DNA from 2 places in the Streptomyces melanosporofaciens genome. Region 1 is predicted to be linked to the other one. Evidence: predicted binding sites of a transcription regulator. Region 1 holds the regulator's gene; the other holds the start of a gene.

Region 1 (5,335 bases):
TCCGTCATGGTCTCCACCGCCAGCTCGCCCCGGTCGCCCTTGGGCAGCGCCTGGACGACGGTGATCCTCGGGTCCGGGGCCGGCTCCCGGCGCACCTCGTCCACCGCGATCTGCAGCCGGTCCTTGCCCTCGACGGCCGCCACGGTGCCCTGGACGCCCCTGCCGTGGCCGTCCGTCAGCACCACGGTCTCACCGACCCGCAGCCGCCTTACGGACACCGCGTGGCGCCCCTCCGGGCCCTCCAGCCGGACCCGGCCCCCCGCGGCCGCACCCGCCAGGGAGTCGGCCACGAACACCGGGGCGGTCACGACACCGCACCCCGCTGGGCCTGAAGGCCCAACTCGGACCGCGTGGCGTCGAGTTCCACCGCGAGCGTCTCCACCAGCCGGGCGGCGGGCAGCTCGCGCGCCAGCCGGTGCCCCTGTCCGGCCCACAGCGCCATCCCCTGCGGATCGCCCGCCTTGGCGGCCGCCTTACGGAGGCCGGACGTCATGTGGTGCAGCTGGGGGTAGGCCGCGGGCGCATGCGGGCCGTGCTCGCGCATGAAGCGGTTGACCAGGCCCCGGGCCGGGCGGCCGGAGAAAGCGCGGGTCAGCTCGGTCCGGCCGAACAGCGGATCCGTCATCGCCTGCTTGTGCAGGGCGTTCGCCCCGGACTCGGGGCACACCAGGAACGCGGTCCCCAGCTGGGCCGCGGCCGCGCCCGCGGCCAGCGCCGAGGCGATCTGCGAACCACGCATTATCCCGCCCGCCGCGATGATCGGGATCTGGACGTACTCACGGACCAGCGTGATCAGCGACAGCAGACCGAGTCCGGCGCCCATTCCGTCGACGGCCGGGTCATTGCTGTACGTGCCCTGGTGGCCGCCGGCCTCCACGCCCTGCACACAGACGGCGTCGGCGCCCGCCCACTGGGCGGTCTGCGCCTCGACGGGCGAGGTCACGGTCACGATCGTGCGGGTACCGGCCTGGGCGAAGGCGTCGAGGACGGCACGGGTCGGGCAGCCGAAGGTGAACGAGACGACCGGAACCGGGTTGTCGAGGAGCACGGCGAGCTTGGCGTCGTACGCGTCGTCCGTACCCGCGTCCGGGTCGCCCAGCGGAGTCTCGTACCAGGCCGCCTCGCCCGTGAGGCGCGCCCGGTAGGCCCCGACGGCTGCCGTGTCGGCGTTGGACGGCTGCGGCATGAACAGATTGACACCGAAGTGCCGTCCGGTCAGCCCTCGGAGCTGTTTGATCTCCTCATACATCGCTTCCGGCGTCTTGTAGCCGGCAGCGAGGAAACCGAGGCCACCGGCCTCGGAGACAGTGGCGGCGAGCTGCGGGCAGGAGGCTCCACCCGCCATCGGCGCCTGCACGATCGGGTACCGGTAAAGATCGGTCAGCGCGGAGGACATGGCCACATCGTGCCATGCCCTCCACACGGGCTCACCACCGGATCACCGCCCGTTGAACGCGTCCTTCAGCCGCGAGAACAGCCCTTGCTGTCCAGGCTTGAATTCGCCGACCGGGCGCTCCTCGCCGCGCAGCTTGGACAGCCGCCGCAGCAGCTCCTCCTGCTCCGGGTCGAGCTTGGTCGGGGTGGTCACCTCGACATGCACGATCAGGTCGCCACGGCCGCCGCCCCGCAGATGGGTGACGCCGCGCTGGTGCAGCGGGATCGACTGGCCGGACTGGGTACCGGGCCGGATGTCGACCTCCTCCAGGCCGTCCAGCGTCTCCAGTGGCACCTTGGTGCCCAGCGACGCCGCCGTCATCGGGATGGTCACCGTGCAGTGCATATCGTCGCCGCGCCGCTGGAAGACCGGGTGCGGGACCTCGTGGATCTCCACATACAGGTCGCCCGCCGGGCCGCCGCCCGGTCCGACCTCGCCCTCACCGGCCAGCTGGATCCTGGTGCCGTTGTCCACACCGGCGGGGATCTTCACGGTCAGGGTGCGCCGCGAGCGGATCCGGCCGTCGCCCGCGCACTCCGGGCACGGGGTCGGCACCACGGTGCCGAAGCCCTGGCACTGCGGGCACGGCCGCGAGGTCATGACCTGGCCCAGGAAGGACCGCGTCACCTGGGAGACCTCACCGCGGCCACGGCACATGTCACAGGTCTGCGCCGAGGTGCCCGGCGCCGCGCCCTCGCCGCTGCACGTGGTGCAGACGACCGCGGTGTCGACCTGGATGTCCTTGGTGGTCCCGAACGCGGCCTCGCTGAGCTCCACGTCCAGACGGATCATCGCGTCCTGACCGCGCCGGGTCCTGGAGCGCGGACCGCGCTGCGAGGCGGTGCCGAAGAACGCGTCCATGATGTCGGAGAAGTTGCCGAAGCCTCCGCCGAAGCCTCCGGCGCCACCGCCGCCGGCCCCGGACATCGGGTCCCCGCCCAGGTCGTAGACCTGCTTCTTCTGTGGGTCCGACAAGACCTCGTAAGCGGCGTTGATCTCCTTGAACCGCTCCTGGGTCTTCGGATCCGGGTTCACATCCGGATGCAGCTCGCGCGCGAGCCGACGGAATGCCTTCTTGATCTGGTCCTGCGAGGCATCACGCGGCACGCCCAGGACTGCGTAGTAGTCCGTCGCCACTTACGACTCCGCCAGGATCTGTCCGACGTAACGTGCCACTGCGCGTACCGCTCCCATCGTTCCGGGGTAGTCCATGCGGGTCGGTCCGACCACGCCGAGTTTGGCGACCGCCTCGTCGCCGGAACCGTAGCCGACCGCGACGACCGAGGTGGCGTTGAGCCCCTCGTGAGCATTCTCATGCCCGATCCGCACGGTCATACCCGAGTCCTTGGCCTCGCCCAGCAACTTGAGGAGGACGACATGCTCCTCGAGTGCCTCCAGGACGGGCCGGATCGTCAGGGGAAAATCATGCACGAAACGCGTGAGGTTCGCGGTGCCGCCGATCATCAGCCGCTCCTCGGTCTCCTCCACCAGCGTCTCGAGCAAGGTCGACAACACGATCGAGACGGTCCCCCGGTCCTCCTGTTCGAAGGACTCCGGAAGATCCTGCACCAACTGCGGCACATCCGCGAAACGCCGACCCACGACCCGGCTGTTGAGCCGGGCGCGCAGATCGGCCAGCGAGTCCTCGGTGATCGGACTGGGGCAGTCCACCATGCGCTGCTCCACCCGGCCGGTGTCCGTGATCAGCACCAGCATCACCCGGGCCGTGGCCAGCGGCAGCAGCTCCACATGGCGCACCGTCGAGCGGGTCAGCGACGGATACTGCACCACCGCCACCTGCCGGGTCAGCTGCGCCAGCAGCCGGACCGTGCGGCCCACCACGTCATCGAGGTCGACCGCGCCGTCCAGGAAGTTCTGAATGGCCCGCCGCTCCGGGCTGGACAGCGGCTTCACTCCCGCCAGCTTGTCCACGAAGAGGCGATAGCCCTTGTCGGTGGGGATCCGCCCGGCGCTCGTATGCGGCTGGGCGATGAACCCCTCGTCCTCCAGAGCGGCCATGTCGTTACGCACCGTGGCCGGCGAGACCCCCAGCCGGTGCCGCTCGGTGAGCGCCTTGGAGCCGACCGGCTCCTCCGTCCCCACATAGTCCTGGACAATGGCACGCAGCACCTCGAGTCTGCGTTCGCTGAGCACCCCGCGCACCTCCAGTCCAGCGGTCTCATCAGGTCGTCCGCCCTGGCACTCACCGGGCACGAGTGCCAGAACCCCTCCGCCAGTGTACGGCGGGGTGCGGTGGCATGGGCAAGAGCCGCCGTCGGCAGCAACTCTCCCCCATCCCCGTTGAGCTAGCGTCGCGGTATGGAGACGTGTTGGGAAGAGGCAGGCTGGGAGCGGCTCGCGCCCGGTGTGGCCCGCCGTCGGCTGCCGGAGTGGGACGAGACGGTCGGCGTGGTCGTCGGCCGGACCGACATCCTCGTCGTGGACACCGGCGCGACCCTGCGCGCCGGGGCCGAGCTGCGCGCCCTGATCACCCGGCTGACCGGCCGCCGCCCCACCCGGATCGCGCTCACCCATCCGCACTTCGACCACGTCCTGGGCTCGGCCGCCTTCGCGGGCTGCGAGGTGTACGGGGCCACGGGCATGGACGAGCTGCTGCGCCGGGAGCGGGAGACGCTGCGCGAGGACGCGATCCGCCACGGGGTGGACCGGAACGCCGCCACCGAGGCCGTGGACCATCTGGTCGGCCCGCACCACCTGGTCTCCGGGGAGCTCACCCTGGACCTGGGTGACCGGCAGGTGCTGCTGGCCAATGTGGGGCCCGGCCACACCGCCCATGACCTGGCCGTTCTGGTGCCCGGCCGGCCCGAGGTGGTCTTCTGCGGCGATCTGGTGGAGGAGTCCGGCACGCCGCAGGCCGGACCGGACGCGATCCCCGGCCGCTGGCCCGCCGCCCTCGACCGGCTGCTCGCCCTCGGCGGCCCGGACGCGCGGTACGTCCCGGGGCACGGCTCGGTCGTGAGCGCCGGGTTCGTCCGGGCCCAACGTGACGAATTGGCGGCCCGCTTCGGCGTGTCCCTCTAGGCGTCTCCCCAGCCGCCCGACTAGGCGCCCTACTAGGCGTCCACCTAGTTGTCCGCACTACAGGAGCGGGCGGTCGTCGCGCGCTATCGTCATCCGGATGCGACAGTACGACCCGGACCTGACCCCGCCCTGGAAGCGGCAGCGGCCCGCCCCTGAGGTCCCCGCCGAACCGGACCTCGTCGTGGAGGAGGTCACCACCGGCTTCTGCGGCGCCGTGATCCGCTGCGAGAAGACCGCCCAGGGCCCCACGGTCACTCTGGAGGACCGCTTCGGCAAACATCGCGTCTTCCCCATGGAGCCGCGCGGTTTTCTGCTCGAGGGGCGTGTCGTCACCCTCGTACGCCCGCGCGCGGCGGCCCCCAGCGCGCCCCAGCGCACGGCCTCGGGGTCGATCGCCGTTCCGGGAGCGCGCGCGAGGGTCGCCCGTGCGGGGCGCGTCTATGTCGAGGGGCGCCACGACGCGGAGCTGGTGGAGCGGGTCTGGGGCGACGATCTGCGCATCGAGGGCGTCGTCGTGGAGTACCTGGAGGGCGTCGACGACCTGCCCGCCATCGTGGATGGCTTCTCCCCCGGCCCGGACGCCCGGCTCGGCGTCCTCGTCGACCATCTGGTGACGGGTTCGAAGGAGTCCCGTATCGCCGGGCAGGTCACCGGCGAGCATGTGCTGGTCCTCGGCCACCCCTATATCGACATCTGGGAGGCCGTGAAGCCGTCCTCCGTCGGCATCCCGGCCTGGCCGACGGTGCCGCACGGCCAGGACTGGAAGAAGGGCGTCTGCCGCGCCCTGGGCTGGCCGGAGAACACCGGGGCCGCCTGGCAGCGGATCCTGTCCTCGGTCCACTCCTACAAGGACCTCCG
Region 2 (5,335 bases), 2.6 Mb from region 1:
TTGATGGTCTCCTCGCGGGTGGTGAACGGGAGCTGCTTGCCGTCGTAGAGATAGCCGTTGTCGGTGACCTTCTCCAGGTACAGGTCACTGACGTCGGCGCCCAGGTTGGTCATGCCCCAGCTGATGTCCTGGTTGTGACCTATGACCACGCCGGGCAGACCGGCGAAGGTGAAGCCCGCCGCGTCGTACGGACAGGCGCTGGTGACCTGCTTGCAGTGCAGCCCCATCTGGTACCAGACGGACGGCAGCTGGGGCGCCAGGTGCGGGTCGTTGGCGAGCAGCGGCTTGCCGGTGGTCGTGTACTTGCCGGAGACGACCCACGAGTTGGAGCCGATACCGGTCCCGTTCGGGCCGAGCAGCGCCGGGACGTCGTCCAGGGTCTTGGAAAGCGAGGAGAGCTGGCTCTGCAGCCCCTGGCCGGCTCCGGTGGCCCCTCCGTCCGCCGTGCCGCCCGTACCGCTCGTGGAGCCAGCCGGGGTGGCCTTGGGGTCGAACTCGTCCGTCAGCTCGTTGACGCCGCCGCCCTGGACGATCGGCTTGTTCCGGCTGTACGGGTAGGACGGATAGAGCTCATCTATCTGCTTGGCGCTGAGCCTGCTGGAGGCCAGGGCGCGGTCCACCTCGTCCTGCATATTGCCGCGCAGGTCCCAGGCCATCGCCTTGAGCCAGGCCAGCGAGTCGACCGGGGTCCACTTCTCGGGCTTGTAGCCGTCGTTCTTGAAGTCCAGGGCCGCATACTCGACGGACAGCGCGTCGCCCTGGTGGTCCTTGAGATAGGCGTTGACGCCGTCGGAGTAGGCCCGCAGATACTTCTTGGTGGCGGGCGACACCTTGGTGTCGTACTCCTGCTTGGCCACCCGGTGCCAGCCCATGGTGCGCAGGAACGCGTCGGTCTCCACCTGGCCGGAACCGAACATCTCAGAGAGCCGCCCGGCCGTCATGTGGCGGCGGACGTCCATCTCCCAGAAGCGGTCCTGGGCCTGGACGAACCCCTGGGCCCGGAAGAGGTCCTCGGAGGTACCGGCGTAGATCTGAGGTATCCCATAGCCGTCACGTTTGACCTGAACGGGCCCGGACAACCCCTTCAGCTGCAGCGATCCCGTGGTCTCCGGGAATGAGGCACGAACTGTACTGATGCTCCAGTACGCGCCGTAGCCGACGCCCCCGACGAGCAGCAGCACGACTGCGATCACGATCAGGCGGAGACGTCGGCTCTTCTTCTTTTTGGGAGAAGAGCCGGTTGTGTTGGCGGGCATCGCTGTCCTTCGAGGGGCAGGGTGAACCTGGAGTGCTGGAGCAACCATAGGCGCAGCGCTGTCGCCGCCCCTACGCGGAGTCATGACTGACGCATTGCACCGGCCACCGGCCGGGCTCGTACACCTCGGCGAAGGCTCCTCGTGGGAGGCTCGCGTCAAGATCCCGTAAAATGTTAGGTAAGGCAATGAAGTTCCGGTCGGAGGGGACTTGTTCGCAGCGTCCCCTCCGCTCCCGTGAGAAAGGGTCGGCCCCTGACTGTTCACCACCTCAATGAACTGCTGTTGATCTGCTCGCTCGTCCTGCTTTTCGCGGTGGTGGCCGTAAGGATCTCCTCGCACAGCGGGCTGCCCACGCTGCTGATCTATCTCGGGATCGGCGTCGCCATCGGCACGGACGGGATCGGCGTCACCTTCAACGACGCCGAGCTGACGCAGGTCCTCGGCTACGCCGCGCTGGTCGTCATCCTGGCCGAAGGCGGTCTGGGTACGAAGTGGGGCGAGATCAAACCCGCCCTGCCGGCGGCCGCCGTCCTGTCCACCGTGGGTGTCGCGGTGAGCGTGGGACTCACCGCGACCGCGGGACACTATGTGGTGGGACTGGACTGGCGGCAGGCGCTGATCATCGGCGCGGTGGTGTCGTCCACGGACGCGGCGGCGGTCTTCTCGGTGCTGCGCACGGTGCCGCTGCCCAAGCGGCTCACGGGCGTCCTGGAGGCCGAGTCGGGCTTCAACGACGCCCCCGTGGTGATCCTGGTGGTCGCCTTCTCCAGCCAGGGCCACATGGAGCCCTGGTACACCCTGATCGGCACGATCGCCCTGGAGCTGGCGATCGGCGCGGTGGTCGGCCTCGCGATCGGCTGGCTGGGCGCCTACGGGCTGCGGCATGTGGCGCTGCCCGCCTCGGGTCTGTACCCGATCGCGGTGATCGCCATCGCGGTGACCGCCTACGCGGGCGGTGCGCTGGCGCACGGCTCCGGCTTCCTCGCCGTCTACCTCGCCTCGCTCCTCATGGGCAACGCGCGGCTGCCGCACTGGCCGGCGACGCGCGGCTTCGCCGAGGGGCTGGGCTGGCTCGCCCAGATCGGGATGTTCGTCCTGCTGGGACTGCTGGTCACCCCGCATGAGCTGGGCGATGACATCCTGCCCGCCCTGGTGGTCGGGCTGGTGCTGACCGTAGTGGCCCGGCCGGTGTCGGTCCTGCTCAGCACGGCGCCGTTCCCGCTGCTCTGGCGGGAGAAGGCGCTGCTGTCCTGGGCCGGGCTGCGCGGGGCGGTGCCGATCGTCCTGGCGACCATCCCGGTGGTCAGCGATGTGCCCGGCAGCAGCCGGATCTTCAACATCGTCTTCGTGCTGGTGATCGTCTACACCCTGGTCCAGGGGCCGACGCTGCCCTGGCTCGCCACCCGGCTGCGGCTCGAGGAACCCGAGCCGGCCGACCTGGGCATCGAATCGGCGCCCCTGGAGCGGCTGCGCGGCCATCTGCTGTCGGTGTCGATCCCCCAGTCGTCCAAGATGCACGGCGTCGAGGTAGGCGAGCTGCGGCTGCCCACGGGGGCCGCGGTCACCCTGGTGGTCCGGGGCGGGACCAGCTTCGTACCGCTGCCCTCGACGATGCTGCGGCGCGGCGACGAGCTGCTCGTGGTGGCCACGGACCCGGTGCGCGACGCCGCGGAGCGGCGGCTGCGGGCGGTGGGCCGGGGCGGCAAGCTGGCGGGCTGGCTGGGCACGGGAGCGGCCTGAGGGGCGGGAGCGGGGGCCCGCGGAGGCCCGCGAAGGCTTCGGGCCGGGAGCCGGGAAGGGGCCTCGGACGGTGGCTTCGATCACCGTATATCCCGTCCCAGTGGACTGACGCGCAGGAATACTGCACTATGGAGCGTCGTTAGCACTCATTGAGTGAGAGTGCCAGGAGGAAGAACGTGCCGACCTACCAGTACCAGTGCACCGAGTGTGGCGAGGGCCTCGAGGCGGTGCAGAAGTTCACCGACGACGCGCTCACCGAGTGCCCCAACTGCAAGGGACGCCTGAAGAAGGTGTTCTCCGCGGTCGGCATCGTGTTCAAGGGCTCCGGGTTCTACCGGAACGACAGCCGCTCCTCGTCCAGCAGCACGAGCGGCGGTTCCAGCAAGCCGGCGGCGAAGAGCGAGAGCTCCGACTCGTCGTCTTCCTCGTCTTCGTCCTCATCCTCGGACTCTTCTTCCTCGTCCTCCTCCTCCTCGACGTCTTCGTCGTCGGCCTCTTCGTCGTCGTCCTCGACGTCCTCCTCGTCTTCGTCGTCGAGTTCGGCCGCCTGACCCGGCCACCCCTCTTCGGCTTCATCGGCACCCCGCCACCTCCACCGGGAGGAGGCGGGGTGTCGTTCGTGCGGACACGGGTGGCTAGGGTGATCGCATGGTCGAGACCAGCAGGCAAGCAGACATAGGGGTCATCGGGGGATCGGGGTTCTACACGTTCCTCGACGACGTGACCGAGATCACTGTGGAGACTCCCTATGGGGCGCCGAGCGACTCGCTCGTTCTCGGCGACATCGAGGGGCGCCGGGTCGCCTTCCTCCCGCGGCACGGCCGCAAGCACCACCTGCCGCCGCACCGCATCAACTACCGCGCCAACCTCTGGGCCCTGCGCTCGCTCGGGGTGCGGCAGGTCTTCGGCCCGTGCGCGGTGGGCGGGCTGCAGCCGGAGTACGGACCTGGCACGCTGCTCGTCCCCGACCAGCTGGTGGACCGCACGAAGGCGCGTACGCAGACCTACTTCGACGGCGAGCCGCTGCCGGACGGCCGGATTCCGAACGTCGTGCACACCACCTTCGCCGACCCGTACTGCCCGGTGGGGCGGAACGCGGCCGTGGCCGCGGCGCGGGGACGCGGCTGGGAGCCGGTGGACGGCGGGACGATGTGCGTGATCGAGGGGCCGCGCTTCTCCACCCGGGCCGAATCGCGCTGGCATGCGGCGCAGGGCTGGTCGGTGGTCGGCATGACGGGCCACCCGGAGGCGGTGCTCGCCCGTGAACTGGGGCTCTGCTACACGTCGTTGACGCTGGTCACCGACCTGGACGCGGGGGTGGAGACCGGCGAGGGCGTCACCCACACCGAGGTGCTGAAGGTCTTCGGGGAGAACGTGGGCCGACTGCGTGAGGTGCTCTTCGACGCGGTGGGCAAGCTGCCGGAGAGCTCCGCACGGGACTGCCTGTGCACCCATGCCCATGACGGCTGGGATCTGGGGATCGAGCTTCCGTAGGGGCGGTGCGGGAGGGCACGGGAGGGCGTGGGGAGGGCGCGCCGGGGCGGATATCGCTCGCCCGGGTGACCGAGTTGTCCACAGCCCGGTGGCCGTCCACAGGCCCGAGCGGGATCGGGTGGGTGCGGGCATGGTGAGGGGGCCAGAAGCACTCGGTCTCTCACGGCAGGCGGTGATGTGCCATGTCCCATCCGTCCCCCACGCCCACCCTCGCGTTACCCCGCTCCGCTCCCCCGGCCCGCGCGGTGCCACGCTTCGATCCGGTGCGCACCGAGCGCTCCGGCGGATTCCGACTGCGGCGGGCCGTGCGGCGGCGCCGCCGTGCGATGGCGGCCGGGCTGGCGCTGACGGCCGCCGCGCTCGCGGCCGCGGCACCGCCCGGCCGGGGCCACACGGATGCGGAGTCCTCGCGGGCGCCCGCCCCGGCGGGCGAGGAGCGGCGGGGCGGCCCGCGCCCCGCGATGGTGTCGGCGCCGATCCGGATCGCCGACGCGGCGGCGGTGCGGCTGCTGCACCCCGGTGACCGGGTGGATGTGCTGGCCACCCCGCTCCCGGACGCCACACGGACCGGGTCGTCCGGTGCCACGGCACGGGTGGTCGCACGTGGGGTCCGGGTGGCTGAGGTGCCGGGATCCCGGAGCGGCAGCGCGGCGGACGGCCGCTCGGTGGACGGTGGAGCCGACGACCGCGCGCCGGATGCCGGTGCGGAGGCGGAGGCGAGCGGCGACGGCACGGGGAACGGTGGCGGCGGCGGGCTGAGCGGAGGGATGGACGGCGGCGGGGCGCTGGACGGAGGGGCGGACGGCGGCGGGGCACTGGTGATGCTGACGGTGCCGCGCGCGGAC

Evidence for each region. The regulator HrcA, encoded in region 1, represses chaperone genes, less so after heat shock. The targets are predictions, from matches to a motif close to TTNGCACTCNGNNNNNCNGAGTGCNAA.
Region 2: a site for HrcA is predicted at 3,136-3,162, ahead of BLV72_RS21030 (FmdB family zinc ribbon protein). Genes of this name have one in related genera too.

Annotation. Positions count from the first base shown of each region.
Region 1 covers NZ_FNST01000002.1:1,658,493-1,663,827, forward strand. The annotation lists gene BLV72_RS10160 (16S rRNA (uracil(1498)-N(3))-methyltransferase) at 1-308, opposite strand, end outside; gene BLV72_RS10165 (nitronate monooxygenase) at 305-1,396, opposite strand; gene dnaJ (molecular chaperone DnaJ) at 1,439-2,572, opposite strand; gene hrcA (heat-inducible transcriptional repressor HrcA) at 2,573-3,589, opposite strand; gene BLV72_RS10180 (MBL fold metallo-hydrolase) at 3,755-4,477, shown strand; gene BLV72_RS10185 (DUF3097 domain-containing protein) at 4,575-5,335, shown strand, end outside.
Region 2 covers NZ_FNST01000002.1:4,237,544-4,242,878, reverse strand. The annotation lists partial or broken gene BLV72_RS21040 (penicillin acylase family protein) at 1-1,256, opposite strand, end outside; gene BLV72_RS21035 (potassium/proton antiporter) at 1,491-2,996, shown strand; gene BLV72_RS21030 (FmdB family zinc ribbon protein) at 3,173-3,547, shown strand; gene BLV72_RS21025 (S-methyl-5'-thioadenosine phosphorylase) at 3,645-4,490, shown strand; gene BLV72_RS21020 (hypothetical protein) at 4,673-5,335, shown strand, end outside.